DNA from 4 places in the Streptomyces sp. NPDC008086 genome. Region 2 is predicted to be linked to each of the others. Evidence: riboswitches for the same ligand, from Rfam matches in the RefSeq annotation. Region 2 holds a riboswitch; each other region holds the start of a gene.
What was found. Region 2 has a riboswitch for cyclic di-AMP ahead of ACFZBP_RS00685 (peptidoglycan DD-metalloendopeptidase family protein). Riboswitches for the same ligand answer to the same signal wherever they lie in the genome.

Region 1 (7,595 bases), on a different contig from region 2:
CGCCCACCTCGGCTCAGTCCTTCAGGCGGCATTGGCGGTGCTCGTCGGTATAACGCTCCTCGCCGGCCCGTATCTGGTCCGGATGACACAGGACCTGTCCGAGGAACGTCTGATGCGCATCCGCGCCCAGGAGCGCGCCGAGGTCGCCGCGCACGTCCACGACTCGGTGCTGCACACCCTGACCCTGATCCAGCGCAACGCGGAGAACGCCAACGAGGTCCGCCGCCTCGCCCGCGCCCAGGAGCGCGACCTGCGCACCTGGCTTTACAAACCCGAGGGCACCGGCAAGGAGGAGGCCGACGAACCCGCCAACCTCGCCGACGCGGTGCGGCGCAACGCCGCCGAGATCGAGGACAAGCACGGTGTCCCCATAGAGGTCGTGGTCGTCGGCGACTGCCCGCTCGACGAGAGAATCGCCGCACAGATGCAAGCCGCGCGCGAGGCGATGGTGAACGCCGCCAAGTACGGTGGCGAGGGCGGCGCCGTGCAGGTCTACGCCGAGGTGGAGGGAAAGACCGTCTTCGTGTCCGTCCGGGACCGCGGTCCGGGCTTCGACCTCGACTCGATACCCGCCGACCGCATGGGCGTCAGAGAATCGATCATCGGCCGTATGGAGCGCAACGGCGGGACGGCCCGGCTCCGGGCGGTGCCCGACGGCGGTACGGAGGTCGAGCTGGAGATGGAGAGGGCGGAGAAGACGTCATGAGCGACCCGACCGAGGCGAACGAGCCTGTGGAGTCGACCGGCGCGAGCGCGGTCGAGCGGCATGTGCGCGTGGTCCTCGTCGACGACCACCGCATGTTCCGTACCGGAGTCCAGGCCGAGATCGGCCGGACCGAGCAGACCGGCGTCGAGGTCGTCGGGGAGGCCGACGACGTCGACCAGGCGGTCACCGTCATCACCGCGACACGGCCCGAGGTCGTCCTCCTCGACGTGCACCTCCCGGGTGGCGGCGGGGTCGAAGTCCTGCGCCGCTGCGCCCCGTTGATGGCCGACGCCGAGCAGCCCGTCCGCTTCCTCGCCCTGTCCGTCTCGGACGCGGCGGAGGACGTGATCGGGGTGATCCGGGGTGGTGCGCGCGGGTACGTGACGAAGACGATCACCGGCACCGACCTGGTCGACTCCGTCTTCCGGGTCCAGGACGGCGACGCGGTGTTCTCGCCGCGCCTCGCCGGGTTCGTCCTGGACGCCTTCGCCTCGACGGACGCGCCGCCGGTCGACGAGGATCTCGACCGGCTCACCCAGCGCGAGCGGGAGGTACTGCGGCTGATCGCGCGGGGGTACGCGTACAAGGAGATCGCCAAGCAGCTGTTCATCTCCGTCAAGACGGTCGAGTCGCATGTGTCGGCGGTGCTGCGCAAGCTCCAGCTGTCCAACCGGCATGAGCTGACACGGTGGGCGACGGCGCGGCGTCTGGTGTGAGCCCGGCCCCGGTGCGCCGGGGTGTCGGGCCCCCAGGTCACGCGACCCGTGTGGCCCCGGCGAACGGCATCTCGTCGAGCGGGGCCACCCGGACCGGGGCCGAGGGGTTCGGGGCGTGGATCATCTGGCCGTTGCCGATATACAGGCCCACGTGGCTGATGCCGGAGTAGAAGAACACCAGGTCGCCCGGGAGCAGTTCGGAGCGGGAGACGCGGCGGCCGGCGTCGATCTGGGCGTAGGTCGTGCGGGGGAGGGAGAGACCGGCCGAGCGGTAGGCGGCCTGGGTGAGCCCGGAGCAGTCGAAGGCGTCCGGGCCGGTCGCGCCCCAGACGTAGGGGCTGCCGAGCTTTGAGTAGGCGTATGAAACGGCTGCCGCCGCGCGGGCGTTGGGGGCCTGGGCCGTGGCCGAGCCGGGGGCCGTCAGGGCGTCGCGGCTGCCGGTCGAGGAGCGGGCGGCGCGGTCCGTGCCGTTCGCCTGGAGCCGGTCGCGTTCCTCGGTGGTCAGCCGGGCGAGCAGGGTGCGGGCGGTGTCCAGCTTGCCGTTGATCGTCCTGCTGTGGCGTTGCAGTTCCGCCTGCCGGGACTTCAGCGAGGTCAGTTCGATGTGCGCCGCCCCGCGCAACTGCTCGATCTCGCGCAGTTGGCTGCGGACGCTCGCGACGGAGGCCGCCTGGCGGTTGCCGGTGCGTTCGGCGAACTCCGCTCCGTCGAGGTAGCGGTCGGGGTCGGCGGAGAGGGCGAGTCGGAGTGCAGGGTCGAGGCCGCCGTCGCGGTACTGCGCCGCCGCCATCGAACCGAGCGCCTCCCGCGCCGAGTTGAGCTTCTCCGTCTTGCGGGCGGCCTCGTCCTGAAGCGTCCTGATCCGCCGCTCGGCCGCGTTCGCCTGTTCCTTCGCCCCGTTGTACTTCTCGGTCGCGACCTCCGCCTCCTGGTACAGCTTGTCCACCTTCGCCTTCACCTGCGCCGGAGTCAGCTGTGGCTCGGCATGTCCCGTCCCGTCGAAGCCCGTCGCCGTCGCCGCGCCCGCCAGGGCGATCGTCCATGCCGTGCGGGCCGTACTGCCGCCGGCCGAGCGCTGACGGGGCTTTCGGTGCGCTGCCACGTGGACCTGCACGTCCTTTCGTACGACCGCCTCGTCCCGTACGTCCACCGGGGCGGTGGCCGTACGACCGTTCCCGGAGGGAGCGGGCCGCCCCGGGGGAGCGGTGGGCGTACGAGCGCCTGGGGGTGCGGACGTACGGCTGCCCGGGGGCGGGTTACGCGTCCGGCGGCGGCCTGCACAGGGGGAGCGGGCCGCCGCCGGACTTTCTCGGCGGTGGTGTCCGACTGCCGCCCCTGGCCCGGGCGGCGGTGGGGAGCCGGTCACCTGGTGGAGGACGCTAAACCTCTGTGTGTCGGTCCGGTAACGCGTTGTGCGGAAGTGCCGGGAGCAGACCGGGAGATGACCGTAAGTGAGCGTGATCCCGGGTTGGGGACGTCATGTTCACGCTGTGTGCTGACCGATGTGGCGGAATGGAGGGCGGGGTGAGGCGATCGGGTGCTAAGGGGCGCATATATGCATGATCGAGAGGGGTGGGCTCGATGGCGGGGTGCGGTGGTGGGGGTGTCCGTCGGGCTGGTTAGGCTCCGGCGTCATGGACGTACTCATCCACCTTTTCGTCGGCCTGCACATCGTCGGTATCGCCGCGCTGCTCGGTGGCTTCCTCACTCAGATGAAGGCGATGGGCCAGGGCACGGCCCGGTTCGTCCCCGCGATGCTGCACGGCGCGCTGACCATGCTGGTCACCGGGGTGATCCTCGTCGGCCTCAATCAGGCGGACGACCAGCCCGTCGACAACGTCAAGATCGGCGTGAAGCTTGCGCTGCTGGTCGTGATCCTCGGGCTCGTGTACGTGAAGCGGGACGAGGAGACGGTGGACAAGCGGCTGTTCGGGGTGGTGGGGCTGCTGACCGTGGCGAACATCTTCATCGCCGTGTTGTGGACGTGACGTCCGTCCCAGCGGTCCTGGCTCCGGCTCCCGTGGTGGAGCCGGGGGCGTACGCCCAGACCGCGCCTGCCGTGACCGCCAGCCAGGCCGCCACCGCGATCCACATCAGCGCCTCGCCGGGGCCCTCGAGCCAGGGGACGTCCAGGGCGGCGGCGACGGAGAGGGTCGCCGCGGCCGTCATGCCGAGCGGGAACACGGTCGCCCAACGCCGTATGTCGTAGCGCGGCCGTGGCCAGGCGATCTCGGCCAGCAGCAGGGCGGCGTACCAGGCCAGGTCCAGGACCAGCAGGGCGACGGTCACCGTGTGCAGGGTGCTGGTGTCGTCGTCGTTCCAGAGGTACAGGCGGGCGCTGTCGGCGGCGAAGAGCTTCGAGCCGGCGAGCGCGGAGATGGCGAGGGCGCCGCCCGCCACCCAGTGGTCGCCGACGCCGTCGGCCACCTGCCGTAGGTCGAAGCGGGTCAGGGCGACGACATAGAGCACCAGGCCGAGCCAGAACAGTACGAGGGCCGCGTGGGCGAGCCATGCCGAGGCCTCGGTCACGGCGAGCGTCGCGCCCAGGACGGCCAGGCCCTCCGTGGCCACGCAGCCCAGGAACACGGTGCCCGGCATCCCGCGGTGCCAGTGGCGTACCACGGCGATGAGGAGGCCCGGCCAGAGGACGGCCGCGAGGGCCAGGAGGGCCTTGGCGAGGGTCTGCCAGCCGAGGACGCTGAAGCGGGTGCCCAGGACGGTCGTCGCGGCGATGGCGGTCAGGGCGGCCGGGGTGGCCGCCTCCTTCACCCACCTCGCGCGGTCCCACAGGAGGCGTGCGGTGAAGTCGGCGGCGAGGGCGAGCCAGGTCACGGAGGCCAGGGCGAGGGCGATGCGGGAGAGGGTTTCGTAGCCGGTCTGGTGCAGGGTGACCGACAGGATGCCGGTCGCCATGACTGCGGCGCCGGCTGTGGGGGGACGCCGCGACCACCAGGTGTGGAGGGGGGATGTGGGGGTGGTGGTGGCGGACATGGGTCGATGCTAGGAGGGGGGTGGAGGTTGGAGGGTGGGGCACGCCGGGTGCCTCCGGCGGTTGGCCGGATGCCCGCGGGTGCCCCCGGCGGTTCGGCGGGGTGCCTGCGGGTCCTTCGGTGGTTGGGTCGGGATGCCTGCGGCGGCCTGTCGCGGGGAGTAGGGTTTCGCGTCGCGCCTGGGGGCGGACGGGGGCGGGGCCGCGCCGGGGGGTGTCCGTCCTCGGTCGGGCGGTTGCCGTGACTTCAGAGGTGCTGTTTGTTGACGCCCGCCGCTGCGGGCGGGCCCCCGACGCGTCTCCTTGCCGCCGTGTGCGGCTACGCCGGGCGTACGACGCTGTGGATCGCTGACTCGCCGTCGTAGTAGATCGACTCCTCGCGGACGTACGCGCCGGGCTTGGGGGCGTGGATCATCATGCCGTTGCCGATGTAGATGCCTACGTGGGTGACGTCGTCGTAGAAGAAGACCAGGTCGCCGGGCTGGGCGCTGGAGAGGGGGACCGTGGTGCCGGCGTTGACCTGGTCGTAGGTGACGCGGGGGATGTCGACGCCGGCGGCCTTCCATGCGCCCTGGGTGAGGCCGGAGCAGTCGTAGGAGTCGGGGCCGGTGGCGCCCCAGACGTACGGCTTGCCTATTTGGGAACGGGCGAAGGCCAGGGCTTTTTCGGCCTTGGTGGCGTACGACGAGTCCGAGGAGGAGTTCGATGAGGAGGAGTCGGACGGCTCGGTGGTCTCCTGCTGTTGTGCCGCCTCTTGGCGCTGGCGCTCGGCCTCTGCCTGTTGGCGGGCCAGTTCCTCTGCCTTGCGGGCGGCCTCTTCCTGCTTGCGCTTCTCGATCGCGGCGAGGCGGGCCTTCTCCTCGGCCGTCAGCTTCGACAGGAGTTCGCGGGCGTCGGCGAGCTTCGTCTGGACGGTGGTCTTGGCGGCCTGGAGGTCGTTCTGCGACTCGGTGAGCGTCTCGAGGCTCCGGGTGGCCTCCTGGCGCTTCTTCATGGTCGCGGACTGCTGCGTGAAGTAGTCGTCGACCGCTTCCTTTTGACGACCCGTCATGCGGTCCATCAGCTGGGACTGGTCGAAGTAGTCCTGCGGGGTGTCCGCGAGGAGGAAGGTGGCCGTGTCGGGGGCGGCCGCGCCGGTGCGGTACTGGGCGGCGGCGTTGCGGCCGAGTTCCTCGCGGGCGTCGTTGAGGGTCTGGGTGCGCTGGGCGAGGTCGTCGAGGAGGGTGTCGACGCGCTTGCGCTGCTTCGCGGTCTTCTCCTTGGCCGCGTTGTACTTCTCGGTCGCCGACTCCGCCTGGCGGTAGAGGTCGTCGACCTTCTTCTCGACCTCTTCGAGGCTCGGCTTGTCGTCCGTGGACGGGTTCGCGTTGGCCGTCTGGGACAGCAGGGCCACGGAGGTGAGGGCCGCCGTGGCGAGCGCGGGGGTCCGTATGCCTGCTACGCGCGTACCTGCGGGACGCGACTTGCGGTGCGACGCCAAGGGAGGCGACTCCTTCCGTGCTCCGCCTACCGAGTTAGCTGTCGGGTTCGGGCGGGTGGTTCGGAAGGGTTGCCCTACGGCTCGGAAGTCCGGCCGATTCACCCCAAGTTCGGTGGGTCCCCGGCTCCGGGGCCCAGGGGGCTTACCGGACTCGGCGGAGGCCGCGCGGCCCGGCGACGTTCGCCGGTGGGGGTCGTACGGCCTGCCCGGCACGGTAGCCAACTCGTGTGGCCCCTGTGAAGGTTGATGTTCGATATGCCCGATACATTTTCGTGACCTTGGGGAGGTGTATTGCGGGCGGAGGTTGGTTTGGCGGTGTTTGAGGAGGTGTGGGGGGATCGGCTGGTTGGTTGCTGAGGGTGATGGTCGGGTGCTGGAGGGTGAGGGTCGGAGATTGGGGCGGCGAGGTTCTCGGGGTGGCGGCGGGCTGTCAGTGGGGCGCCCTAGACTCGGAGAGCGATGAGCAGCCTCTTTGACGACAGCTTCCTGGCGGACCTCCAGGCCCCGCGGGCCCACGAGGAGCCTCCGCCGCCGCCCGAGGACGATCACGCTCCGGAGCCGGTTCCGGACGATCTGTTCGGCGGGAAGTTCGACGTGCCGCCGGACCGGGACGCCTACTACCGCGACGGCGCCCCGCGCCCGGCCCTCGATGCCGCCGCGCTGCTGGAGGGGCTGAACGAGAACCAGCGTGCGGCCGTCGTCCACTCCGGCAGCCCGCTGCTCATCGTGGCCGGCGCCGGATCCGGCAAGACGCGGGTGCTCACCCATCGCATCGCCCACCTGCTGGCCGAGCGTGACGTGCATCCGGGGCAGATCCTCGCGATCACCTTCACCAACAAGGCCGCGGGCGAGATGAAGGAGCGCGTCGAGCAGCTCGTGGGGCCGCGGGCGAACGCGATGTGGGTGATGACCTTCCACAGCTCGTGCGTGCGCATCCTGCGGAGAGAGAGCAAGAGGCTCGGGTTCACCTCCTCGTTCTCGATCTACGACGCCGCCGACAGCAAGCGGCTGATGGCGCTGGTCTGCCGGGATCTGGATCTTGATCCGAAGAGGTTTCCGCCCAAGTCGTTCAGCGCCAAGATCAGCAATCTGAAGAACGAGCTGATCGACGAGGAGGACTTCGCCGCGCAGGCCACGGACGGCTTCGAGAAGACGCTCGCGCAGGCGTACGCCCTGTACCAGTCGCGGTTGCGGGAGGCCAACGCCCTCGACTTCGACGACCTGATCATGACGACGGTCAATCTGCTGCGGGCCTTCCCGGACGTCGCCGAGCACTACCGCCGGCGTTTCCGCCATGTGCTGGTGGACGAGTACCAGGACACCAACCACGCCCAGTACGCGCTGGTGCGCGAGCTCGTCGGGACCGGCGAGCACCCCGTCGACGTGCCGCCCAGCGAGTTCGACGTCCCGCCCGCCGAGCTGTGTGTCGTGGGTGACGCCGACCAGTCGATCTACGCCTTCCGGGGCGCGACGATCCGCAACATCCTCCAGTTCGAGGAGGACTACCCGGACGCGACGACCATCCTGCTGGAGCAGAACTACCGCTCCAGCCAGACGATCCTGAGCGCCGCCAACGCCGTCATCGAGCGCAACGAGTCCCGCAGGCCCAAGAACCTGTGGACCAACGCGGGCGCGGGCGCGCGCATCACCGGGTATGTCGCGGACACCGAGCACGACGAGGCGCAGTTCGTCGCCGACGAGATA
Region 2 (7,595 bases):
TGTCGCCGCTGTGGAAGATCCGGTGCTCGTCCGAGGCGACGACCCAGGACGCCCAGAGGGTGTGCTGTGTGTTGCGCAGGCCGCGGCCGCAGAAGTGGCGGGCCGGGGTGGCCGTCAGGGTGAGGCCGCCGATCTTCGTCGACTCGTGCCAGTCCAGCTCGCGCAGCCGGTCGGCCGGGACGCCCCAGTGTTCGAGGTGGGCGCCGACGCCGAGCGGTACGGCGAACAGCGTGTCCGTGCCGACCAGCGCCTTGATCGTGGGCAGATCGAGGTGGTCGTAGTGGTCGTGCGAGATGACGACGACGTCGACCGGCCCGAGCGCGGCGAGGGGCAGCGGCACGGGGTGCAGCCGCTTGGGCCCGGCGAAGGGGAACGGCGAGCAGCGATCGCCCCAGACGGGGTCGAAGAGCACCCGGTGCCCGTCGATCTCCGCGAGGACGCTCGAATGCCCCATCCAGGTCAGGCGCAGTCCTTCGGCGGACGGTTTCGCCAGGTCGGCGTAGGTGGTGGGGTGGATCGGCACGGTGGACTTCGGGGCGCGGCGGGGCCGGGTGTCCCGGTCGAAGAAGACCTTGGCGAACTCCAGCATCGATCCGGACGGTCTGGTGCGCGCGACGCCCCCGGGGTTCTGGAAGACCCCGTCCCGGAAGTGCGGCGATCTGCGGATGCGCGCCATGCGCTCACCGCTCGGGTCCACGCCGAAGGCCTCGGGCCGCAGGGCACGCAGCCCGGTGCTCGGGAAACGGAAACCGGCCACGGTACCTCCAGGTGGAGTCGGTGAGAAATTCCATTATGGGCGGCCCCTCCGACAACCCCGCACACCCCCTGACCCATTCCGCACGGCCCCGCGCGTTGACATGTCCCCACCCGCCTTCGATACTGACCCACCGTTCAGTAAGAACGCGGGACACGGCCCCCGCCCCCTCCCCCGGAGACTCCATGACCACCCCCCTGCTGTCGCTCACGTGGACCGACGACGTCACCGGCCGCCAGGGCTTCCTGGTCATCGACCGGCTGGTGCGCGGCGTGTCCAGCGGTGGGCTGCGCATGCGGCCGGGATGCACGGTGGACGAGGTCACCGGGCTCGCCCGTGGCATGAGCCTGAAGGAAGCGTTGCACTACGACCCCGAGGCCCGGTACGTCCCGCTGGGCGGCGCCAAGGGTGGCATCGACTGCGATCCCCGGGATCCGGAGGCGTACGGGCTCCTGGTGCGCTATCTGCGGACCATGCGGCCGTACATCGAGAGCTTCTGGACGACGGGCGAGGACCTCGGGCTCACCCAGGACGTGGTCGACCGGGCGGCGGCCGAGGCGGGGCTCGTGTCGTCCGTGCAGGCCGTGTATCCGCTGCTGGACGACGAGGCCGGCGCGCGTCGGCGGCTCGCGGAGGCGTTCGCGGTCGACGTGGACGGCATCGGACTGGACGAGCTGGTCGGCGGCTGCGGGGTGGCCGAGTCGGTGCTCACGGCGCTGGACCGGGCCGGTGTGCCGTGCTGGCGGACGCGCGTCGTGGTGCAGGGCCTCGGGACGATGGGCGGGGCCACGGCGCGCTTCCTCACGCGCGCGGGGCTCACGGTCGTGGCCGTCGCCGACATCAAGGGCACGATCGCCAACCCGGCGGGCCTCGACGTCGAGAGCCTGCTGGCGGCGCGGGACGCGTACGGCACCGTCGACCGCGCGGCGCTGCGCCGAGGCGACCGCGAACTTCCGGGCGATGCCTGGCTGTCGGTCGAGGCCGAGGTGCTGGTCCCGGCGGCCGTCTCCTATGCGATCGACGCCGCGAACCAGGGGCGCGTCACCGCCCGCTGGATCGCGGAGGCGGCCAACATGCCGGTACGGCCGGACGCGGAGGAGGCGCTGGCCGCGCGGGGCGTCACGGTGCTGCCGGACGTCGTGGTCAACTCGGCCACGAACGCCTGGTGGTGGTGGACGCTGTTCGGCGACATCGGCCCCTCCGCGGAGCAGGCGTTCGCCCACACCCGGCGCTCGATGCGCGCCCTGACCGACCTCACGCTGGCCCGCGCGGAGGCCGACGGGACGACGCCCCGGGCGGCCGCGCACGCCATCGCGGAGGACCGGTTGCCGGTGATCGCCGAACGGTTCGGGCGGCACCGGTGACGGCGGTCGAGGTCGCGTGACCCGGCCGCTGCCCGGGAACGGCCCGTGCCGAGGCTTTAGGGTGACCGGGTGGCGAGAGTGCGGTTGAGCGTGGCGGAGCGGCGCGAGGAGCTGCTGCGGGCCGCTGTGGAGCAGATAGAGGCGCGGGGCGTGGCGGCGGTGCGGATCGCCGACGTGGCCTCGGCGCTCGGCGTGAGCAACGCGCTGGTGCTCTATCACTTCGCCACGAAGGAGAAGCTGGTCGCCGCCGCGTTCACCCACGCGGCCGAGGGCGACCTGACCCGGCTGCGCGGGATCCTCGGCCGCCGTACGACGGCGCTGCGACGGCTGCGGACCGCCGTGCGCTGGTACGCGCCGACCGGTCAGGCCAAGGGCTGGCGGCTGTGGATCGAGGGCTGGGCGGGGGCGTTGCGTGAGCCCGCCTTGCAGGAGGTCACACGGGACCTCGACCGGCAGTGGAAGGGCGCGATCGCCGAGGTCATCGCGGAGGGCGTGGCCGCGGGCGAGTTCGTCTGCGCGGACCCCGACGGCACCGCCCTGCGGCTCACCGCCCTCCTGGACGGGCTCGCCGTACAGCTGACGTCGTACCGCGGCGCGGTGTCACGCGCGCGTGCCCAGGAGTGGGTGGACGAGGCGCTGGCCCGGGAACTGGGCCTGGAGCGGGAGGCGTTGACGGCGTCGGTGCGGTGAGGTCGCCGATCGCCGGGCGTTCGGTCCACCGCGGCCACGACAGCCGTGTGGGCCGCCCCCGGACAGGACACGGCCCACACCGAAGCGAAGCGGCGCTTCAAGCCACCGATTCGATCCGCATCTTGATGTCGTCCGGGGACAGCGCGCCCTTGGCGGTCACATGGTCCCCCGACGACTCGCCGCGCAGGCGCCGCCCGATCCACGGCACCAGGTACTCACGCGCCCAGTGGACGTCGTCCCGGCGGATCTCCAGGGTGCCGCGGGGCGGCAGCGGCGGCCAGGGCTGGTCCGGGTCGGCCGGGATGTCCAGGCCGAGCACCTGACCCGCGCGGAGCGCCACGCGCGTGTGCCCCTCGGGAGACAGGTGGAGCCGGTCGTCGTCCCAGGCCCGGCGGTCCTGAACCGTCTTAAGGGACCACAGGTCGAGCACCGGGCAGCCGTATCGGTCGGCGACGGCCCGCACATGGCCGTTGTAGGTGGCGATCTTGCCGCGCAGGTGCTTCAGCACGGGTACGCCACGGGTGTCGAAGCCGGTGGTCACCATGACGGTGCCGGCCACGGCGGTGAGCCGGGCGATGGCCCGCTCGAAGCGCTCGGCGACTTCGTCGGGGTCGGTTCCGGGTCGGATGATGTCGTTGCCGCCCGCACAGAACGAGACCAGGTCCGGGGCCAGTTCGACGGCCTTCGGAAGCTGGTCCTCGATGATCTGGTCGAGCAGTTTGCCGCGCACGGCGAGGTTCGTGTAGTTGAAGTCGCCCTCGGGGCGCCGGTCCGCGAGCAGGACCGCGAACCGGTCGGCCCAGCCGACGAACGCCCCGTCGGGGCCCGGGTCGCCGACGCCCTCGGTGAAGCTGTCCCCCACCGCGACGTACGACCCGATCACTGATCTGCTGTCACTCTTCGAATCGTCTGCCACATCGGCACATGATTCACCTTCGAATGTGACCTACGCGACCGTAGGCAAGGGTTGACGAGCGGTGAGATAAGCCACTCCTAAAGGGTTCACCAAACTTGGAATATCCCTCCGATCAGGGGTGTTGTGGGCGCAGCCGCCATACCCGGAAGTCGCTGACCCGGAAGTGGCTCCATACGGTCCGGAAGGCGAAGTGCCCACTGGTGTACGGCTCCTGGTCGGTGTGGTCGAAGACGAGCCGCCCGTTGTTCCACCACTTCACGGTCGAGCCGTCGGAGACGATCCGGACTCGGTTGGGCTGGTTGGCCACCAGCAGCGGCTCCGTGTAGTCGAAGACCAGCGGCCGGACCCCGGCCTCACCGACGTACCGGCGCAGTCGTGTCGTGGTGTTGTAGTTGGCGCCGTAGCCGGCGTAGTACGTCTTGAGGTGGTCGTACTCCTCCAGCGCGCCGCCACGCGGGGTGGCGAAGAGGTCGTCCGGGGAGCGGACGTCGACGGCGTTCCAGAAGTTGTTGAGGTCGGAGACACGGTCGTTGGGTCCGCCGGCCGAGACGGCGGTGGCCGTGTACTCGAGGACGTACGGTCCTTCGAGCCGCTTCTTGAACCACACCGTCGCCCCGCTCGGTACGTCGATCTCCAGCACACCGCGTGCGGCGGTGACGGTGCCGCCGTCCTGCAACTCGGTCACCCACTGGCCGAGGCCGTGGCAGAAGTCGTCGTGGGCGATCAGCCGGCGGCGGGCCGGGGCGGCACTCGCAGCGGCGGCGGGGGCGAGCGCCCCGAGGGCGGCACCTGCGGCCAGGACTCCGAATGCTCTGCGCGTGGTCGTCACGGAAGTGCTCCTTCGCTGGGGCGATGACGTAGAAAGCGCTTGCTCCAACCGATCGGAGATCACTCTCCCCCATCACCCCCGCACTGTCGACACCCCACCCCCGCCCAAGACCCCGTCCCGCGCACACCGAAGGCCGGACCCGGGGATCGGGGTCCGGCCTTCGGTCGCGTGTCAGGCAGGTGGTCTTGCGCGGGGGCCGCGTCAGCCGAGGGCGACGCCCTTCGAGCGGAGATAGGCGACCGGGTCGAGGTCCGAGCCGTAGTCCGGCGTGGTGCGGATCTCGAAGTGCAGGTGCGGGCCGGTCACGTTGCCGGTCGCGCCGGAGAGGCCTATCTGCTGGCCCGCCGTCACGGTCTGGCCGCTCGAGACGGAGAGCGAGGACAGGTGGGCGTACTGGGCGTAGTAGCCGTCGGCGAGCTGGATGACGACCTGGTTGCCGTAGGCGCCGCCCCAGCCGGCCGAGACGACGGTGCCCGCGCCGACCGCCTTCAGCGGGGTGCCGGTGGGGGCGACGAAGTCGACGCCGGTGTGGTAGCCGCTCGACCACATGCTGCCCGCCACCTTGTAGCCGGTGCCGACGGAGGCGCCGGAGACGGGGGCGGAGAAGCCGCTGGAGGTGGCGGCGTTCTCGGCGCTCTGAGTGGTGCTCTTCTGCGCCGCGGAGGACTTCGAGGCGGTCGAGTCGGCGGACGACTCGGGGGAGGAAGACGACGGGGAGGACGACGGCTCGGGGGCGCTCGCGGTGGCCTTCTTGCCACTGAGCGAGAGCTTCAGGCCGGGGTGGATCAGCGACGGGTCGTCGCCGACGGCCTCGCGGTTGTCGGCGTAGAGCTTCTTCCAGCCACCGCTGACGTTCTGCTCGTCGGCGATCTTCGAGAGGTAATCGCCGACCTTCACCGAATAGGTCCGCGAGCCCGCCTTCTTGTCGGAGGCCTTCTTCTCTACGGCCTTCTCGCCGGCGATCGGAAGAGACTGAACGGCCTTTTCCGAAACGGACTGCGAGGGAGCGGCGTGGGCGCCGGTGGCACCGATGAGCGGGAGAGCGAGAGCGGCTCCACCGGTTCCGGCGACGGCGATGGAGCGGGTGAAGCGCAGGGACTTCGGGCGGCGGTGCTTACCCTTCGCGGGCATGGCGAATTCCTCTCCGGCGCCTGCGAGGTGAGCTGTCGGGTGCGGGCTGGAGATGCCCGGTCGCGTGGGGACGCGACTTGACCCCAAGCCTGTTCCGGAGACCGGAACAGGCGGTTGTGCCTGTGGGTCCCCCGCTCCTGCCGTTCACGGGTGAGTTAGCGCGGGATCCGGTCGGCGGCAGGATTCGGCGTCCGTCCGGATTGGTGGCGAACGTAAGCGAGGAAGACGCAAGGGAACAAGTGAGGGGTTCCGTCCGAATGCGTTCCCGTTGATCCCTTGTGGGAATTACCCGTCACCCTGCGTGAATTATCGGGGCATCGCCGGACTCAAAACCCCTTGAAAAGCACGTGAATTACATGAACATGACGGGCGACGCACGGTCACGAATATGACGCTCCTCACGTGACGCTGCTCCACCTTCCTTTACTCCAGAGCGAGTTGGAACGAAGGCGCCAATTCGGACAGAAAGCCTAGATGCGGCGCAGTCGGATAACCGTCGCATCGAGGTCGCCGCACAACCCGGCGCGAAGTCCGTGATGCACCAGTACGGCACCTCGGTGAATTTCGCCCGTTTCAAGGCATTCATACAACGCTGTCGAGTCGAGGGCGCGCAGGCGCAGCGCCGGGGCTGGCTCACCGAAGCTCTGCGCCTGAAGCCAGGCGAAAACGACCGTTTCGTCCCCGAGTGTGTACTGAACCGCGCTCAGCCCGCCCCGCGGAGCCCGCAGCCGGTACAGGTCGCCGCGCTGCACCACATGCCGGATCTCCTTGTAGAGGGTCACCCATTCCCGGGCCTCGGCGAGTTCCTCCTCGGTCCACCGGGTCAGGTCGCCGCCGACCCCGAGCACCCCGGCCATGGCGCTCACGAACCGGAAGCGCAGGGAGCTGGCGCGGTGGTTGAGCATGGCGTTCGGGCTGTCGGTGACCCAGGCGGCCATGGCCCGGGCCGGGTGGAGCTGGCTGAAGCCGTGCTGGATGGCGAGCCGGTCCAGGGGGTCGGTGTTGTCCGAGGTCCACACCTGGTCCGTGCGGCTCAGCACACCGAGGTCGATCCGCCCGCCACCGCCCGAGCAGGACTCGAAGGCGACGCCGGGATGGGCCGCGCGCAACCGGTCCAGCAGGCCGTACAGGGCACGCACATGGTCGACCCACAGGCGCTGCGGATACGGCTCGCCGGGCCACCCCGCGTCGGTGAAGCAGCGGTTGAAGTCCCACTTCACATAGTCGATCGGGGCGCTGGAGAGGATCCCGTCGAGCCGCTCCCAGAGGTACTCCTGGACGTCCTCGCGCGCGAGGTTGAGTACGAGCTGATTGCGGAACTCCGTCCGCTTTCGTCCTGTTTGATACTGAACCCACTCCGGATGGGCGCGATACAACTCGCTGTCCGGATTGACCATTTCCGGTTCGACCCAGATGCCGAACTGCATGCCGAGCGCGTGCACGTACTCGGCGAGCGGCTTGAGACCGGACGGGAAGCGATCCGGGTTGGGCGTCCAGTCCCCGAGGCCCGCGCGGTCGCTGGTGCGCGTCCCGAACCAGCCGTCGTCGACGACGAACAGTTCGACGCCGATGGCCGCGGCCCGCCGCGCGAGCAGACTCTGCTGCTCCTCGGAGATGTCGAACTCCGTCGCCTCCCAGGAGTTGAACAGCACCGGCCGGTCCTGGTCGGCGTCCGGGATCACGTACGCGCGCTGGTACGCGTGCCAGGCGCGGCTCGCCCCGCCGAAGCCGCCGTCGCTCCACAGACCGGCGAAGACGGGCGTGGTGAAGGACTCCCCCGGGTCCAGCCGCAGCAGGCCCGAGTCGTCGTGTCCGGCCCCGCCGGTGATCTGCACGCGCGCGTCGGGCAGTTGCGCGACGGCGATGCGCCAGGACCCGGACCAGCCGAGGGCACAGCCGTATACCTCGCCG
Region 3 (7,595 bases), on a different contig from region 2:
TTCGAGCGGCGGATTCGGAGTTTTCAGCCGCGGCGGAGTCGGGTGACCGCGGGGCAGGCGGACGCGTTGCAGCGGCTGTGGCCGAAGTGGGGGCTGGACATCGACGGGCAGCGGGTCGTCGACCTCCCCGAGCTGTTCGGGAACGACAACCCCGTGGTGCTGGAGATCGGCTTCGGGATGGGGGAAGCGACCGCTCAGATGGCCGCCGGGGACCCTGGAACCAACATCCTCGGCGTCGACGTGCATACCCCGGGCCAGGGCAATCTGCTCAATCTCGCCGACCAGAACGGGCTGTCCAACGTCCGGGTCGCCAACGGCGACGCCATCATCCTGCTCCGCGAGATGCTCGCGCCGGACTCGCTCGACGGGCTGCGCGTCTACTTCCCGGACCCCTGGCCCAAGAAGCGGCACCACAAGCGGCGGCTCATCCAGCCCGAGTTCCTCAGTCTCGCCGCGGCCCGGCTGAAGCCCGGCGCCGTGGTGCACTGCGCCACCGACTGGGAGCCGTACGCCGAACAGATGCTCGAAGTCCTGACCGCGCACCCCGACTTCGAGAACACGCAGGAGGACGGCGGTTTCGCGCCCCGTCCGCAGTTCCGGCCGCTGACCCGTTTCGAGGGGCAGGGACTGGACAAGGGTCATGTGGTGAACGACCTGCTCTTCCGCCGCGTACAGCGGTAGCAACAGCTACTGCGGTAGCAACAGCAAGCAATCCCCACCGGCGCCCGAGCCCCTCGCGCTGCTGCGGGCGGCGCCCCTGCCTCGTTAGGGTCGATGCCGTGGCCACCTGTCCCCCGTACCCGACGCACCCCACCGGACCCACCGGACCCACTGGCGGCGCACCGCGGCACGCGCACTGGTGGCACCGGCGGTGGGTGCGTTACGGCGCGCTCAGCACGCTGCTCGCGCTCTCCGGGCTGGTCATTCTCGCCCTGGTACGGGAGCAGACCGGCACCGAGGGGTTCCTGGTCGGGCTCGGGCTCGCCGTGCTGCCCGTGCCGCTGCTCGTCGCCTCGTTCCGGTGGCTGGACCGGGTCGAGCCGGGGCCCTGGCGCAATCTGCTGTTCTCCTTCGCCTGGGGTGCCTGCGCGGCGGCGCTGATAGCGATCGTCGCCAACAGTTTCGCGACGAGATGGATAGCGACCGCGACCGCCGATCCCTCGCATGCGGACACCCTGGGCGCGACCGTCATAGCGCCCGTCGTGGAGGAGATCGCGAAGGCCGCGGCCGTGCTGCTCGTGTTCCTGTTCCGGCGGCGGGACTTCACCGGGATCGTCGACGGTGTGGTGATAGCCGGGGTCACCGCCACCGGGTTCGCCTTCACCGAGAACATCCTCTACCTCGGTACCGCCTTCGGTACCGACCAGCTCTCCGGCGACAGCGGCATCGCCTCCGTGACCGCGGCGACCTTCTTCGTCCGCGTCATCATGTCGCCGTTCGCGCACCCGCTCTTCACCGTGCTGACCGGTATCGGATTCGGGATCGCCGCGCTGTCGGGCGAGCGGCAGCAGGTGCGGCGCGTTCTCCTTCCTCTCACCGGGCTGTTGCTGGCCATGGGCATGCACGCCCTGTGGAACGGCTCGTCGAGCTTCGGTGAGTTCGGGTTCTTCGCGGTGTACGCGGCCTTCATGGTGCCTGCGTTCGGGTTGCTGACGTGGCTGGTGATCTGGACTCGGCAGCGGGAGTTGCGGACCGTGCGGGAGGAGTTGCCCGCGTATGTCGTGGCCGGGTGGCTGGCGCCGGGGGAGCCGTTCGCGCTGGGGTCGATGCGGGCTCGGCGGGTGGCTCGGAAGTATGCGCGGCGGAGTGGGGGGCGGGGGGCTGCGCGGGCGGTGGCGGAGTACGAGGGGTATGCGACGTCGTTGGCGTTTCTGCGGCGGAGGGGGCGGCGGGGGCGGGGTGGGGGTGACTTCGTGGTGCGGGAGCGGGAGTTGTTGCAGGAGTTGTGGATGCGGCGGGGGGTTGCTCGGGGGGTGTTGGAGCGGGCTGCGTTGGAAGGGGTGGCTGTGCGGGTGTGGGGGGCGTACGGGTACGGGCAGGCGGGGGTGGGGTACTGGCAGGGGTATGGGGCGGTGCCGTATCCGGCGTACAACCCGTATCGGACGTGACCCTGGGGGTTGGCGCGGTTTTCTCGCCCCCGCCGCCCCTACCCGTCCCATCCCTTGAAGGGGCTCCGCCCCTTCGACCCCGCTGGGGGCTGCGCCCCCCAGACCCCGCCATCGGCCCTCCGGGCCTCGTCCTCAAGCGCCGGACGGGCTGAGAATGCGGCTCGCCCGCAAGCGCCGGACGGCCTGAGAATGCGGCTCGCCCCCGAACGCAGGACGGGCTGAACGCGGCTCGTCCTCAAACGCCGGACGGCCTGAGAATGCAGCTCGTCCCCCGAACGCCGGATGGGCTGGGGGTGCCTGGGCCGGCGTAGTCCCTGCGGGTGGGTGCTCCCTGTGGAACGCCCCTCCCCCTCAGGCCGACGCCTCCGTCAGCCTTCCCACCTCCTCCTCCGTCAGCCTCAGGCCGTCCACTCCGATCAGGGCCGGCAGCTGGTCCACCGTGCGGGCCGAGGCGATCGGGGCGGTGACCGTCGGCTGGGCTGCCAGCCAGGACAGGGCGATCGTGGCGACGGGGGCGTCGTGGGCGGCGGCGATTTCGTCGAGGGCGGCGAGGACCTTCTGGCCGCGCTCGGATGCGGCGTGCTTGGCGGCGCCCTCGGCGCGCGGGCTCTGTACGGTCGTGCCGGGGCGGTACTTGCCCGTGAGGAAGCCGGAGGCCAGGGCGAAGTACGGGACGGCGGCCAGGCCTTCGCGTTCGGCGAGGTTCTGGAGTTCGCCCTCGTAGGTGTCGCGGGACACCAGGTTGTAGTGGGGCTGGAGGGCGACGTACCGGGCGAGGCCCTCGCGGTCGGAGAAGGCCAGGGAGGCCTCCAGCCGCTGCGCTGAGATGTTGGACGCGGCGATGTGCCGTACCTTGCCGGCCTTCACCAGGTCGTCGAGCGCGCCGATGATCTCCTCGACCGGCACTTCCGGCTTGTCGAAGTGGGTGTAGTAGAGGTCGATGTGGTCGGTGCCGAGGCGGCGGAGCGAGGCGTCGGCGGCCGCCTTGATGTTGGCCGCGGTCAGGCCCTGGAAGTCGGGGTGCTGGCTGACCTTGGTGGCGATGACGACGTCGTCCCGGTTGCCGCGCGCCTTCAGCCAGTTGCCGATGATGGTCTCGGACTCGCCGCCCGCGTTGCCCTCGACCCAGGCCGAGTACGAGTCTGCCGTGTCGATGAAGTTGCCGCCCGCGGCCGTGTAGGCGTCCAGTACGGCGAAGGACTGGGTCTCGTCGGCCGTCCAACCGAAGACGTTGCCGCCGAGGGAGAGCGGGAAGACCTCCAGGTCGGAGGAGCCGAGCTTGCGTAGGGATGCAGTCATGCTCGGCATCAACGTCCTGACCGGAGACCTCTCTTCCGAAACAGTCGCAAACTTCCCGTAAACAAGCGGAGCCTGGCCCTCCGGGGACCGGCAACCCTGACGTCGGGGGGTTGTCGTCAGGACCGCCAGAGATCAGGACGGCCGCAGGTCAGGACGCCCGGCGAGCAGGACGGGTGCAGATCAGGACGGCCGGCAAGCAGGACGAGCGCAGGTCAGACTGGCGCAGATCAGGAACGTCGCACATCGGCCCCGGAAGGACAGGACCACGGACGAGGGAGCAGGAGCCACCAGGAACAGGAACCACCCGGAACAGGAACCGCCGGGTCCAGGAGGGCGTGCCTAGCCCCCGAACTCTCCCGGATGCCCCTCCCAGAGGCCTCGCCCCGATACCTGGCCCAACGCCTCGCGGATGCCCCCGAAGACATCCCCCCGCGAGGCCGCTCCCGCGCCCCTAAGACCCACAGACCCGCAGACCCACAAACCCGCAGACGCACAGGCCCCAGACTCCAGGACCTCAAGACCTCAAGACCTCAGGGAGTAAGCCCCTTACCCCGCAACCACGCCATCGGGTCGATCCCGCTCGCGCTGCCGTCAGGGTGGACCTCGAGGTGCAGGTGGGCGCCGGTCACGTTGCCCGTGGCGCCTACGCGGCCGATGACGTCGCCCGTGTTGACCTTCTGGCCGACGCTCACGCTGATCGAGGACTGGTGGGCGAACCAGATCTCGGTGCCGTCGTCGAGGGTGAGCTCGGTCTTGTAGCCGTACGAACCGTCCCAGCCGGCGAACGTGATCGTGCCGCTGTGCACGGCCTTGATCAGCGTGCCCGTGGGGGCGGCGAAGTCGAGGCCCGTGTGGTAGCCGGAGGACCAGTAGGCGCCGGCCTGACCGAAGGTCGAGGTGATGGTGTACGAGGAGGTCGGCAGCGTGTACTGCTTGGCCAGCTCGGCGAGACGCTCGGCCTCGGCCTTCTTGCGGGCCTCCTCCTCGGCCTTGGCCTTGGCGGCGGCGGCCTTGGCCTCGGCCTCCTTCTCCGCCTTGGCGGCCGCGGCGGAGGCCTCCTTCTCGGCGGCGGCGACGGCGGCCGCGGCGGCCTTGCTCTCGATCTGGTCCTGCTGCTGCTCGGCCTGCGCCATGATCCGGCTGCGCAGCGCCTCACCGGCGTCGGGGGCGTCCTGCGTGGTCTCGTCGGTCGCCGCGCCCATGGTGCTGAGGGCCGTACCGGCGTCCTCGGCGGGAGCCGCGTCGTCGTCGGAGATCAGGGGCAGGTCCGGGATGGTGATGGCCACCGGCGGCTTGCCGCTGTTGGCGCTGGCCATGCCGCCCGCGCCGACGGCGGCTATGACACCGACGCCGAGAACCGTGGAGCTGCGGGCGAGTCCCCCGCCGCGCTGCTTGGAGACGCGATGCCTGCCGCGTACCGGACGAATGGACTCCGCGGTGGGGTTCCACTCCTCGAACGGGCCCTCGTCGCTGCGGTTACGGTCGTAGCCGAAGGTGTCGGTACCGCGTTGGCCGGGCACGAACGGGGCTTGCGGGGCAGGCCGGTTGGACGCCACGTGGGCGTACTCCTTTCCTTCCTTCTCGCCTACCGGGTTAGCTGACGGGTTCGGAGCAGGAAGGTCTCCTACGCGCGTATACCGGCCGTGAGTTCCCGGCGGTATCCGTGCGATTCACCCCAAGGTGGTGGTTCCCCGGTTCCCTTGCGGGATTCGGCGCGTGCGCACGGAGCCGCCTCTTGTGACGGCTGGGACGACCGCGCTGCGTTATCGAACGTTAATAGACGCGGGGTACGGATTCCAAGCTGTTCCGCTTGATCATTAACGATTTTCGCCTGGACTTACGGGTCATGAGCGGCCTAATTCGGGCGAGTTGGCCAGCACTCAGGAGTCACACAGGTATTGACGGTATGTCAGTTGTTATGCGGAGGGGGGTCGCCCGATCACGGTTGGTGACAACGATCATGGAGTGGCTCCACAGGATCTCCATCAGGGGCCCGCAGAGGCGTGGCTGCCTCAGGGGCGGCGTACGGCGAGGAGGGCCATGTCGTCCGCCATCCCGCCCCCGGAGTGGCGGCGCACCTCCGCCGCGAGCGCGCCGAGCAGCGCGGCCGGCTCACGCCGGGCGTTGGTCCGCCCCGCCAGTCCCGTCTCGGGGTCGTAGAACCGGTCTCGCTCGTCCCGGGCCTCGGACAGGCCGTCGGTGTACACGAGCAGCGTCGCTCCGGTGGGGAAGCCGGCCTCCTGGGCCCGGTCCGGCCAGGCCGCGAGCTCCTGCATGCCGAGCGGCAGGGCGGGCTCGGAGGCGGGCAGTGCGCACACGGTGCCGTCGGCGTACAGGAGCAGGGGCGGGGGATGCCCTCGGTTGACCAGGCGTACGATCCCGTCGCCGTGCGGGAGTTCGGCGAGGACGACGGTGGTGAACCCCTCGGCGGACTCCACCTCCTCGCGCCGTGCGCGCTCCCGCGCGAGCGCCCGTTCCAGGCGCTGTGCCACCGCCTCCAGCGTGGTCTCCTGCTCGGCGGCCTCCCGGAACGCCCCGATGACGACGGCGACGACCCCGACCGCCCCCATCCCCTTGCCGCGCACGTCTCCGACGACGAGCCGCACGCCGTGCGGGCTGTCCTGCACCGCGTACAGGTCCCCGCCGATGAAGACGCCCTCCTGCGCCGCCTCGTAGCGTGCCGCGATCTGGAAGGCGCCGATCCGCTCGGCGGGTTCGGGCAGTACGGCGCGCTGGGCGGCCTCGGCGATGGCGCGGGCGGAGGCGAGGCGGGCGTCGCTGCGGCGGACGAGGAGGTTGATGAGGACGGCGAGGACGGAGACGGTGACCACGGTGACCAGCTCGGTGATCACCTCGACCCGGGGGAGGCCGCCCAGACTGGCGTGGAGCACGACCAGCGCGCCGACCGCCACGGCGCCGGTGAGCACCGTGCCGCGCTGCGAGTAGAGCGGGGCGGCGACCAGGGGCGCGGCGGTGAAGAAGGGGGCGCCGGTGAAATCCGTGGGCGTGACGTAGTCGTACCCGCATCCGGCGGCGATGAGCAGGGCGGGCAGCAGCCGGACGAACCGGCGTGCGTACGAGATCCGCCGTTCCTCCACGTCACCAGGGTTGCCGAAGCGGGGGCGGGCGGCGAGCGGTGGGGACCGACCGGAGCAGCGGGGCGGCCGGCGGGACAGCCGCCGGCGGAGACACCGGGGAAAACACTCGGGGCCGGAACTTTTCAGTTCCGGCCCTGAGTCTTCAGTAGCGGGGACAGGATTTGAACCTGCGACCTCTGGGTTATGAGCCCAGCGAGCTACCGAGCTGCTCCACCCCGCGGCGATGACTCAATAGTACGCCATCCGCGGGACGGAAAGCACACGCGTTTCCCGGGGCCGCCGCGAGCGGCGTTTTTCGGGGCGGGTTCAGGGCGCCGGTGTCATGGCAGGAGGTGGCTGTTCGGGGCCTTGGCCCGGGCCTCGTACTCGGGCAGGACGACCACGTCCACCCCTTCCCCGGCCAGCAGCCCGCTGCCGTCGGCGCCCGCCACGAACGTGTCCGGCTCCCGCCAGGCCGTCACCACCCGGCGCACCCCGGCGTCGAGGATCAAGCGGGCGCACGGCACCGGACGGGACGCGCGGCGCGTGCAGGGTTCCAGGCTCGTGTAGACCGTGGCGGACGTCACACGGGGGTCTCCGGGCGCGACCTTCGCCAGCGCCGCCTCCTCCGCGTGCACCACGGGGTCGCCGCCCTCGCGGGAGTGGCCCCGCGCCAGCTCGGTCCCGTCGGCCGCCACCACGACCGCCCCGACGCTGAAGGCCGTTCCCGACGGCGGGCACTCGGCCGCCAGCTCGCACGCCAGCGCCAGCCATCTCCGGTCGGCGGCGGAGGGCAGCACACCGGCGCCGGGCGCGGTGGGCTCGTAGCGCATCAGGACGACGTCCTCGATCCGCCGCGTCTCCAGCAGGCGCAGCCGTCCGCCCTGGTACTCCCCCGGGCCGAACAGCCGCGGCGCCTTGGGGTCCCCCACGAACAGCGGCGCCAGCACCAGCTGCACCTCGTCGGCCAGGCCCTGCTGGAGCAGCTGGGTGTGGACCGTGCCGCCGCCCTCCACCATCAGCCGCTCGACCCCGCGCGCCTCGCGCAGGTGGCGCAGCAGGCCCCGCCAGTCCAGGTCGGCGCCCAGCGCGACCACGTCCGCGGCGACCG
Region 4 (7,595 bases), on a different contig from region 2:
CCAAGCTCATCCACCGCCACCCCCATGTCTTCGGCGACGAGACGGCGACCACCCCCGAGGAGGTCAAGGAGCACTGGCTGCGCACGAAGGCGGTCGAGAAGCGGCGCGAGTCGGTGACGGACGGCATCCCTCTCGGCCAGCCGGGCCTCGCCCTCGCCGCGAAGCTGGCGTCCCGGGTCAGAACGGCGGGCCTGGAGGTCCCCCTGCCGACCGGCGAGGGCCTCGGCTACGAACTGCTCGCCCTGGCGGTCCGCGCGGAGGCGGCCGGTGTGGACCCGGAGGCGGCCCTCAGGGTCGCGGCCCGGGCGTACCGGGATGCCGTGCGGGCTGCTGAGGGGCTGACACCTCCGGATACCGTCGAGGAGTGACCGACCAGCCCGACCTCACCGGCAGCACTCCCACCGGCAGTACTCCCACCGGCAGTACTTCCACCGGCAGTACTTCCACCGGCAGTACTTCCACCGGCAGTACTCCCACCAGTACTGCCCCCACCGGCGACACCCCCGCACCCCCCGACCTCTTCACCTGGGAGTTCGCCACCGACCCCTACCCCGCCTACGCCTGGCTGCGCGAGCACGCGCCCGTGCACAAGACGCGGCTTCCCAGCGGGGTGGAGGCCTGGCTGGTCACGCGGTACGCCGACGCCAAGCAGACGCTCGCCGACAACCGGCTGTCCAAGAACCCGGCCCACCATGACGAGCCCGCGCACGCCAAGGGCAAGACCGGGATCCCGGGGGAGCGCAAGGCCGAGCTGATGACGCATCTGCTCAACATCGACCCGCCGGACCACACGAGGCTGCGCAGGCTCGTCTCCAAGGCGTTCACGCCCCGCAGGGTCGCCGAGTTCGCGCCCCGGGTGCAGGAGCTCACCGACCAGCTCATCGACCGGTTCGCCACCGAGGGAACCGCCGACCTGATCCACGAGTTCGCCTTCCCGCTCCCCATCTACGCCATCTGTGACCTGCTCGGCGTCCCCCGCGAGGACCAGGACGTCTTCCGTGACTGGGCGGGCATGATGATCCGGCACCAGGGCGGCCCCAGGGGCGGGGTCGCCCGGTCGGTGAAGAAGATGCGCGGCTATCTCGCCGAACTCATCCACCGCAAGCGCGAGGCCCTCCCCGACACCCCCGCCCCCGGCGAGGACCTCATCTCCGGCCTCATCCGCGCCTCCGACCATGGCGAGCACCTCACGGAGAACGAGGCCGCGGCCATGGCCTTCATCCTGCTGTTCGCCGGCTTCGAGACGACCGTCAACCTCATCGGCAACGGCACCTACGCCCTGCTCACCCACCCCGAGCAACGCGCCCGCCTCCAGACGTCCTTGGCGGCGAAGGAGACCGGCCTCCTCGAAACCGGCGTGGAGGAACTCCTCCGCTACGACGGCCCCGTGGAGCTCGCCACCTGGCGCTTCGCCACCGAGCCGCTCACCCTCGGCGGACAGCACATCGCCCCCGGCGATCCCGTCCTCGTCGTCCTGGCCGCCGCCGACCGGGACCCGGACCGCTTCGCCGACCCCGACGTCCTCGACCTCTCCCGCCGTGACAACCAGCACCTCGGCTACGGCCACGGCATCCACTACTGCCTCGGCGCCCCGCTCGCCCGCTTGGAGGGCCAGACCGCCCTCGGCACGCTCCTCACCCGGCTGCCGGACCTCCGACTCGCCGTGGATCCGGGCGAGTTGAGATGGCGCGGCGGACTCATCATGCGCGGACTGCGTACGCTTCCGGTGGAGTTCACCCCGGTTGGGTGAGTGTGTCCGCCTCGGCGAACATGACACGCGCTCAAGTCTGTGATCTTCACGTGATCTGCGCGGCATTAACTTGTGACAAGTGATCGTCTGCCTATACGTTCACGCATCAACGTGGCGCCCATGTTTCACGCGCCGCGGTCACCGCTGTCTCGCGAAAGGTCCCCGCATGCTCTCCGGGAACGGTCGTCACCGTCGCCCCCGTCAGGCCCCGGCTCTCCTCGTCGCGGCCGGAGTGACCGGGTCCGCCATCGCCATCCCGCTGCTCGGCGCGGCGAGCGCGAGCGCGGCCGACGGCACCGTGTGGGACAAGGTGGCCGAATGCGAGAGCGGCGGCTCCTGGAGTGCCGCCGACGAGAGCGCGGGCCGCTACGGGGGGCTGCAACTGACCCAGGATGACTGGGAGAAGTACGGCGGCCTCGACTACGCCTCCAGCCCCGACCTGGCGAGCCGCTCCCAGCAGATAGCCGTGGCCCAGGATCTCCTCGCGGACCGGGGGACCAGCCCCTGGGGTACCTGCGCGGTGGTCAACGGACTCACCAAGCAGTCCGGCGCCCTCGACCTCGACACCGGAGTGGAGGAGGACTCTCCCTCCGAAGTGTCCGGATCATCCGGATTGCTCGATTCGCTCACCTCGTCCAACTCATCCGGTTCATCGAATTCATCCGAGTCGTCGGGATCGTCGAACTCGTCCGAGTCGTCGAGCCAGGCCGACGACCCCTCCGGTGTGCCGAGCGAGTCCTCGGGCGCTTCATCCGAATCCTCCCAGGATTCCTCTCCTTCCCCCTCCTCGTCCTCTTCGTCATCCAAGGCCAAGGACTCCGCCAAGTCCGAAACGTCCCCCGACACAAAGGCCTCACAGTCGCCCGACAGCTCCCCGGTGGAGACGATCGGTGGGAACAATCAGGACGATGTGGTGCAAGACGTGGGTTCCTGGAGCCTCGTCGACACCGGAGCGATCGACGCCGAGACGGCCGGCTCCGGCCGGCATCGCGGCCCCAGCGCCGACGAGAGCGAGGTCGACGCCGGTGCTGCCGAGTCCGCCAAGTCCTCGGGGCGCCACTCCTCGTACAGCGTCCGCGCCGGCGACACTCTCGCCTCCATCGCCGACTCCCTTGACCTCGACGGCGGGTGGCGTGCGCTGTACGCGGCGAACAAGGACGCGATCGGTCCTGACGCGAACCACATCTTCGCCGGTCAGACCCTGGACGTCCCCGGCGAATAGGGTCCGAACAGGGCGAAAAACAGCGCCAGTTCGCGTCACTATTCGCACCTGAATGTCCGTTTTAGATGCAGTGAGAGATAGATCTCAGAAGCCCTGATCGTCTTTGTAATTCCCGGAATCGCGTGTCTACGGTCATGACCGCTCGCCACCAGTGCGGGCCCCGACAGCCGTCACGCCGAATCCTGCCGGCGGCCGTCCGGGAACAGTCGTCGCGTCAAGCGCCGTAGGCAGGAGCGGGGGACCCAAGGTTTGCGCCGGGTCCGGCAGTTGAGGCCCTTCGGGGCCGCACGGCCGGAGCCGGCTCGGGGTGAAGTCGCGCATCGAGAGCCGAAAGGCGAGCGAGCGCGGCCGGGCAACTCAACCGGCCCGAACCCGACAGCTCACCTCGCAGGCGTCGGTGAGGGGATCTCTCCATGCTGTTTTCCAGCAAGGGCAAGCACCGTCGTCCGTCCAAGGCCGCTCGCGCCATAGCCGTCGTCGGCGTCACCGGCGCCGCCGCCGTCGCCGCCCCGCTGATGGCGGCCGGCAGCGCCTCCGCCGCCACCGCCTCCGAGTGGGACGCCGTCGCCCAGTGCGAGTCCGGCGGCAACTGGTCGATCAACACCGGCAACGGCTACTACGGCGGTCTGCAGTTCTCCGCCTCCACCTGGGCCGCGTACGGCGGCACGGCGTACGCCTCCACCGCCGACCAGGCCAGCAAGGGCCAGCAGATCGAGATCGCCGAGAAGGTCCTCGCCAGCCAGGGCAAGGGTGCCTGGCCGAACTGCGGCACCGGCCTGTCGAGCGCCGCGTACAGCGGCTCCTCGCAGAGCACCGAGACCGCCCCGCGCGCCACCGAGGAGCAGCCGGCCTCCCGCTCCGCCGAGCGCCCGGCCGCCGAGAAGAAGTCGACCAAGACCGTCACCACCCCGACCGGCAAGAAGGTCAAGAAGGGCGACGGCGAGTACAAGGTCGTCAAGGGCGACACCCTGAGCTCGATCGCCGAGGCGGAGAAGGTCAAGGGCGGCTGGGAGGAGCTGTTCCAGCTGAACAAGGACATCGTCGAGGACGCCGACCTGATCTACCCGGGTCAGCAGCTGCACCTGAAGTGATGCCGCACCCGAAGTAATACAGGGGCGACAGCTGAACCACAGGGCCTTCACATCCGTGGACCTCATGGTGAAGGCCTCGTGAGGGTCACCCCCGTCCCCACGAACTCCCCGCCTCGGTGCGTCTTCCCCCGTACGCACCGGGGCGGGGTTTCTTGTGCCGGGCTCTCCGTGTCGGCCCCTTTTGCACCGAAGTCTTTGTTCCGTTCGGAAACAATTTACTCTCGGTTCTGTCCCACGGGGCGGTCGACCCCTGGTCGAACGCCCCGAGCCGGTTAGGCTCGTCTCGCAGTACCCACCGCGGACTGCGTACCCGCGTCACATCCCAAGAAGGAGATGCTCGTGCCGTCCATCGACGTCGTCGTAGCCCGGGAAATCCTCGACTCGCGAGGCAACCCCACCGTCGAGGTCGAGGTCGGCCTCGACGACGGCAGCACGGGTCGTGCCGCCGTCCCGTCCGGCGCCTCCACCGGCGCCTTCGAGGCCATCGAGCTCCGCGACGGCGACCAGAACCGCTACCTCGGCAAGGGTGTCGAGAAGGCCGTCCTCGCCGTCATCGAGCAGATCGGTCCGGAGCTCGTCGGCTACGACGCCACCGAGCAGCGCCTGATCGACCAGGCCATGTTCGACCTGGACGCCACCGACAACAAGGCCTCCCTCGGCGCCAACGCCATCCTCGGCGTCTCCCTCGCCGTGGCCCACGCCGCCTCCGAGGCCAGCGACCTGCCGCTCTTCCGCTACCTGGGCGGCCCCAACGCGCACCTGCTGCCGGTGCCGATGATGAACATCCTGAACGGCGGCTCGCACGCCGACTCCAACGTGGACATCCAGGAGTTCATGATCGCCCCGATCGGCGCGGAGTCCTTCTCCGAGGCGCTGCGCTGGGGCGCCGAGGTCTACCACACCCTCAAGAAGGTGCTGAAGACCAAGGGCCTGTCCACCGGCCTCGGCGACGAGGGCGGCTTCGCCCCGAACCTGGAGTCCAACCGCGCCGCCCTCGACCTCATCGTCGAGGCCATCAAGCAGGCCGGTTACGTCCCCGGCGAGCAGATCGCGCTCGCTCTCGACGTCGCCGCGTCCGAGTTCTACAAGGACGGCTCCTACGAGTTCGAGGGCAAGTCCCGCTCGGCCGCCGAGATGACCGAGTACTACGAGGAGCTCGTCTCCGCGTACCCGCTGGTCTCCATCGAGGACCCGCTGTACGAGGACGACTGGGACGGCTGGAAGATCATCACCGACAAGCTGGGCGACAAGGTCCAGATCGTCGGCGACGACCTCTTCGTCACCAACCCGGAGCGCCTGGCCCGCGGCATCGAGGAGGGCGCCGCCAACGCGCTGCTCGTCAAGGTCAACCAGATCGGCTCGCTGACCGAGACGCTGGACGCCGTCGAGATGGCCCAGCGCAACGGCTTCAAGTGCATGATGTCCCACCGCTCCGGCGAGACCGAGGACGTCACCATCGCCGACCTCGCCGTCGCCGTGAACTGCGGCCAGATCAAGACCGGCGCCCCGGCCCGCTCGGACCGCGTCGCCAAGTACAACCAGCTGCTGCGCATCGAGGAGATCCTCGACGACGCCGCGGTGTACGCCGGCCGCAGCGCGTTCCCGCGCTTCAAGGGCTGACACCCGGCTGACACCCGGCTGACCCCCACCTGGGGTGAGCCTTAGCCAGTCGTACGTACGTCCCCGTACTCGGTCCCGTACCGTGTGCGGGGACGTACGCGTGTGAAACGGGAGGCGGGACATGGCCGTCAAGGACCGGGACCGGTTCTCCACCGCGACCAGGATCCGGTTGCTCGGCGAGCAGACCGCGGCCCGCGTCTACCGCTCCCAGACCAAGCGGCAGGCCCGGCGCTCCAGGCTCACCGGACGCGCCGCGCTGCTCGCGCTGGTGCTCTGCTCCATGGTCGTGGCGCTGGCCTACCCGATAAGGCAGTACGTCTCCCAGCGCGCCGAGATCGCCGACATGCAGCGGCAGAAGGAGGAGGCCGCCCAGCGCGTCGAGCAGCTGCGCGACCTCAAGGCACGCTGGCAGGACGACGCGTACGCCGAGCAGCAGATCCGGCTGCGGCTGCACTACGTGCTGCCCGGCGAGACCGGCTTCATCGTGGTCGACCCGGACGCGGCCAAGCAGGCCCGCACCGACCGGCGCGCGGCCGACCGGCCCTGGTACACGAACATCTGGGACGGGGTCGACAAGGCCGACGCGGCCGCCGACCACTGAGCCCAGCGAGAATCCGATAGAAAGACAGGCATGCACACGCCCCCGCCGCCCACCCCGCGCACCGAGCCCACCGACGCCGACGTCGAGGCCTTCAAGCAGCAGCTCGGGCGTCCCCCGCGCGGGCTGCGCGCGATCGCGCACCGGTGCCCGTGCGGGCAGCCGGACGTCGTCGAGACGGCCCCGCGGCTCCCCGACGGCACGCCCTTCCCGACGCTGTACTACCTGACGTGCCCCAAGGCGTCGTCGGCGATCGGCACGCTCGAGGCGAACGGCGTGATGAAGGAGATGACGGCGCGGCTGGAGAGCGACCCGGAGCTGGCCGCGTCCTACCGGGCCGCGCACGAGGACTACGTCCGGCGCCGCGACGAGATCGAGGAACTGAAGGGCTTCCCGAGCGCGGGCGGCATGCCGGACCGGGTGAAGTGCCTGCACGTGCTGGTCGCGCACTCGCTGGCGGCCGGGCCGGGGGTGAACCCCCTGGGGGACGAGGCGATCGCGATGCTGCCCGAGTGGTGGGCCAAGGGGCCCTGCGTCCTTCCCGCCGAGTGATCTCGCCCCCGCCGCCCCTCCCCGTCCCCTCCCCTGAAGGGGCGCTGCCCCTTCGACCCCGCCCGGGGGCTCTGCCCCTGGACCCCCGCTCCTCGAACGCCGGAGGGGCTGAGATGAAAGGGCACCCCATGACCCGCGTCGCCGCCATCGACTGCGGTACGAACTCCATCCGCCTCCTGGTCGCCGACGTCGACCCGGCCACGGGCGAACTCGTCGACCTGGACCGCCGTATGACGATCGTGCGGCTCGGCCAGGGCGTCGACCGCACGGGCCGGCTCGCCCCGGAGGCCCTGGAGCGGACCTTCGCCGCCTGCCGGGACTACGCGGCGATCATCAAGGAGCACGGCGTCGAGCGGCTGCGCTTCGTCGCCACCTCCGCATCCCGGGACGCCGAGAACCGGGACGAGTTCGTCCGCGGGGTCATGGACATCCTGGGGGTCGAGCCCGAGGTCGTCACCGGGGACCAGGAGGCCGAGTTCTCCTTCACCGGCGCCACCAGGGAACTGGTGGGGCGTGCGGACCTGCACCGGCCCTACCTCGTGGTGGACATCGGCGGCGGCTCGACCGAGTTCGTCGTCGGCGAGGAGCACGTCCGCGCGGCGCGCTCCGTGGACGTCGGCTGCGTACGGATGACGGAGCGCCACCTGGTCCGCGACGGCGTCGTCTCCGACCCGCCCTCCGAGGGGCAGATCGCGGCGATGCGGGCCGACATCGAGGCCGCCCTCGACCTCGCCGAGGAGACGGTGCCGCTGCGCGAGGCGA

Region 1: it holds a riboswitch for cyclic di-AMP, as region 2 does, so the genes downstream of both, ACFZBP_RS26170 (NlpC/P60 family protein) here and ACFZBP_RS00685 (peptidoglycan DD-metalloendopeptidase family protein) in region 2, are expected to answer to the same signal.
Region 3: it holds a riboswitch for cyclic di-AMP, as region 2 does, so the genes downstream of both, ACFZBP_RS10140 (peptidoglycan DD-metalloendopeptidase family protein) here and ACFZBP_RS00685 (peptidoglycan DD-metalloendopeptidase family protein) in region 2, are expected to answer to the same signal.
Region 4: it holds a riboswitch for cyclic di-AMP, as region 2 does, so the genes downstream of both, ACFZBP_RS24025 (transglycosylase family protein) here and ACFZBP_RS00685 (peptidoglycan DD-metalloendopeptidase family protein) in region 2, are expected to answer to the same signal.

Annotation. Positions count from the first base shown of each region.
Region 1 covers NZ_JBIBIA010000007.1:347,998-355,592, forward strand. The annotation lists gene ACFZBP_RS26145 (PspC domain-containing protein) at 1-706, shown strand, start outside; gene ACFZBP_RS26150 (LuxR C-terminal-related transcriptional regulator) at 703-1,422, shown strand; gene ACFZBP_RS26155 (NlpC/P60 family protein) at 1,460-2,524, opposite strand; gene ACFZBP_RS26160 (hypothetical protein) at 3,057-3,410, shown strand; gene ACFZBP_RS26165 (tellurite resistance/C4-dicarboxylate transporter family protein) at 3,388-4,413, opposite strand; gene ACFZBP_RS26170 (NlpC/P60 family protein) at 4,731-5,891, opposite strand; cyclic di-AMP (ydaO/yuaA leader) riboswitch at 5,900-6,058, opposite strand; gene pcrA (DNA helicase PcrA) at 6,351-7,595, shown strand, end outside.
Region 2 covers NZ_JBIBIA010000001.1:142,372-149,966, forward strand. The annotation lists gene ACFZBP_RS00660 (MBL fold metallo-hydrolase) at 1-757, opposite strand, end outside; gene ACFZBP_RS00665 (Glu/Leu/Phe/Val dehydrogenase dimerization domain-containing protein) at 940-2,118, shown strand; gene ACFZBP_RS00670 (TetR family transcriptional regulator C-terminal domain-containing protein) at 2,188-2,808, shown strand; gene ACFZBP_RS00675 (SGNH/GDSL hydrolase family protein) at 2,906-3,691, opposite strand; gene ACFZBP_RS00680 (DUF6250 domain-containing protein) at 3,837-4,553, opposite strand; gene ACFZBP_RS00685 (peptidoglycan DD-metalloendopeptidase family protein) at 4,755-5,684, opposite strand; cyclic di-AMP (ydaO/yuaA leader) riboswitch at 5,689-5,855, opposite strand; gene ACFZBP_RS00690 (alpha-galactosidase) at 6,155-7,595, opposite strand, start outside.
Region 3 covers NZ_JBIBIA010000002.1:901,687-909,281, reverse strand. The annotation lists gene trmB (tRNA (guanosine(46)-N7)-methyltransferase TrmB) at 1-681, shown strand, start outside; gene ACFZBP_RS10150 (PrsW family intramembrane metalloprotease) at 780-2,108, shown strand; gene ACFZBP_RS10145 (aldo/keto reductase) at 2,460-3,407, opposite strand; gene ACFZBP_RS10140 (peptidoglycan DD-metalloendopeptidase family protein) at 3,938-4,963, opposite strand; cyclic di-AMP (ydaO/yuaA leader) riboswitch at 4,975-5,132, opposite strand; gene ACFZBP_RS10135 (SpoIIE family protein phosphatase) at 5,420-6,505, opposite strand; tRNA gene ACFZBP_RS10130 (tRNA-Met) at 6,652-6,725, opposite strand; gene ACFZBP_RS10125 (dihydrofolate reductase family protein) at 6,826-7,595, opposite strand, start outside.
Region 4 covers NZ_JBIBIA010000006.1:582,607-590,201, forward strand. The annotation lists gene ACFZBP_RS24010 (nucleoside triphosphate pyrophosphohydrolase) at 1-368, shown strand, start outside; gene ACFZBP_RS24015 (cytochrome P450) at 365-1,750, shown strand; gene ACFZBP_RS24020 (transglycosylase family protein) at 1,917-2,972, shown strand; cyclic di-AMP (ydaO/yuaA leader) riboswitch at 3,182-3,381, shown strand; gene ACFZBP_RS24025 (transglycosylase family protein) at 3,386-4,063, shown strand; gene eno (phosphopyruvate hydratase) at 4,397-5,683, shown strand; gene ACFZBP_RS24035 (septum formation initiator family protein) at 5,805-6,284, shown strand; gene ACFZBP_RS24040 (DUF501 domain-containing protein) at 6,315-6,833, shown strand; gene ACFZBP_RS24045 (exopolyphosphatase) at 6,962-7,595, shown strand, end outside.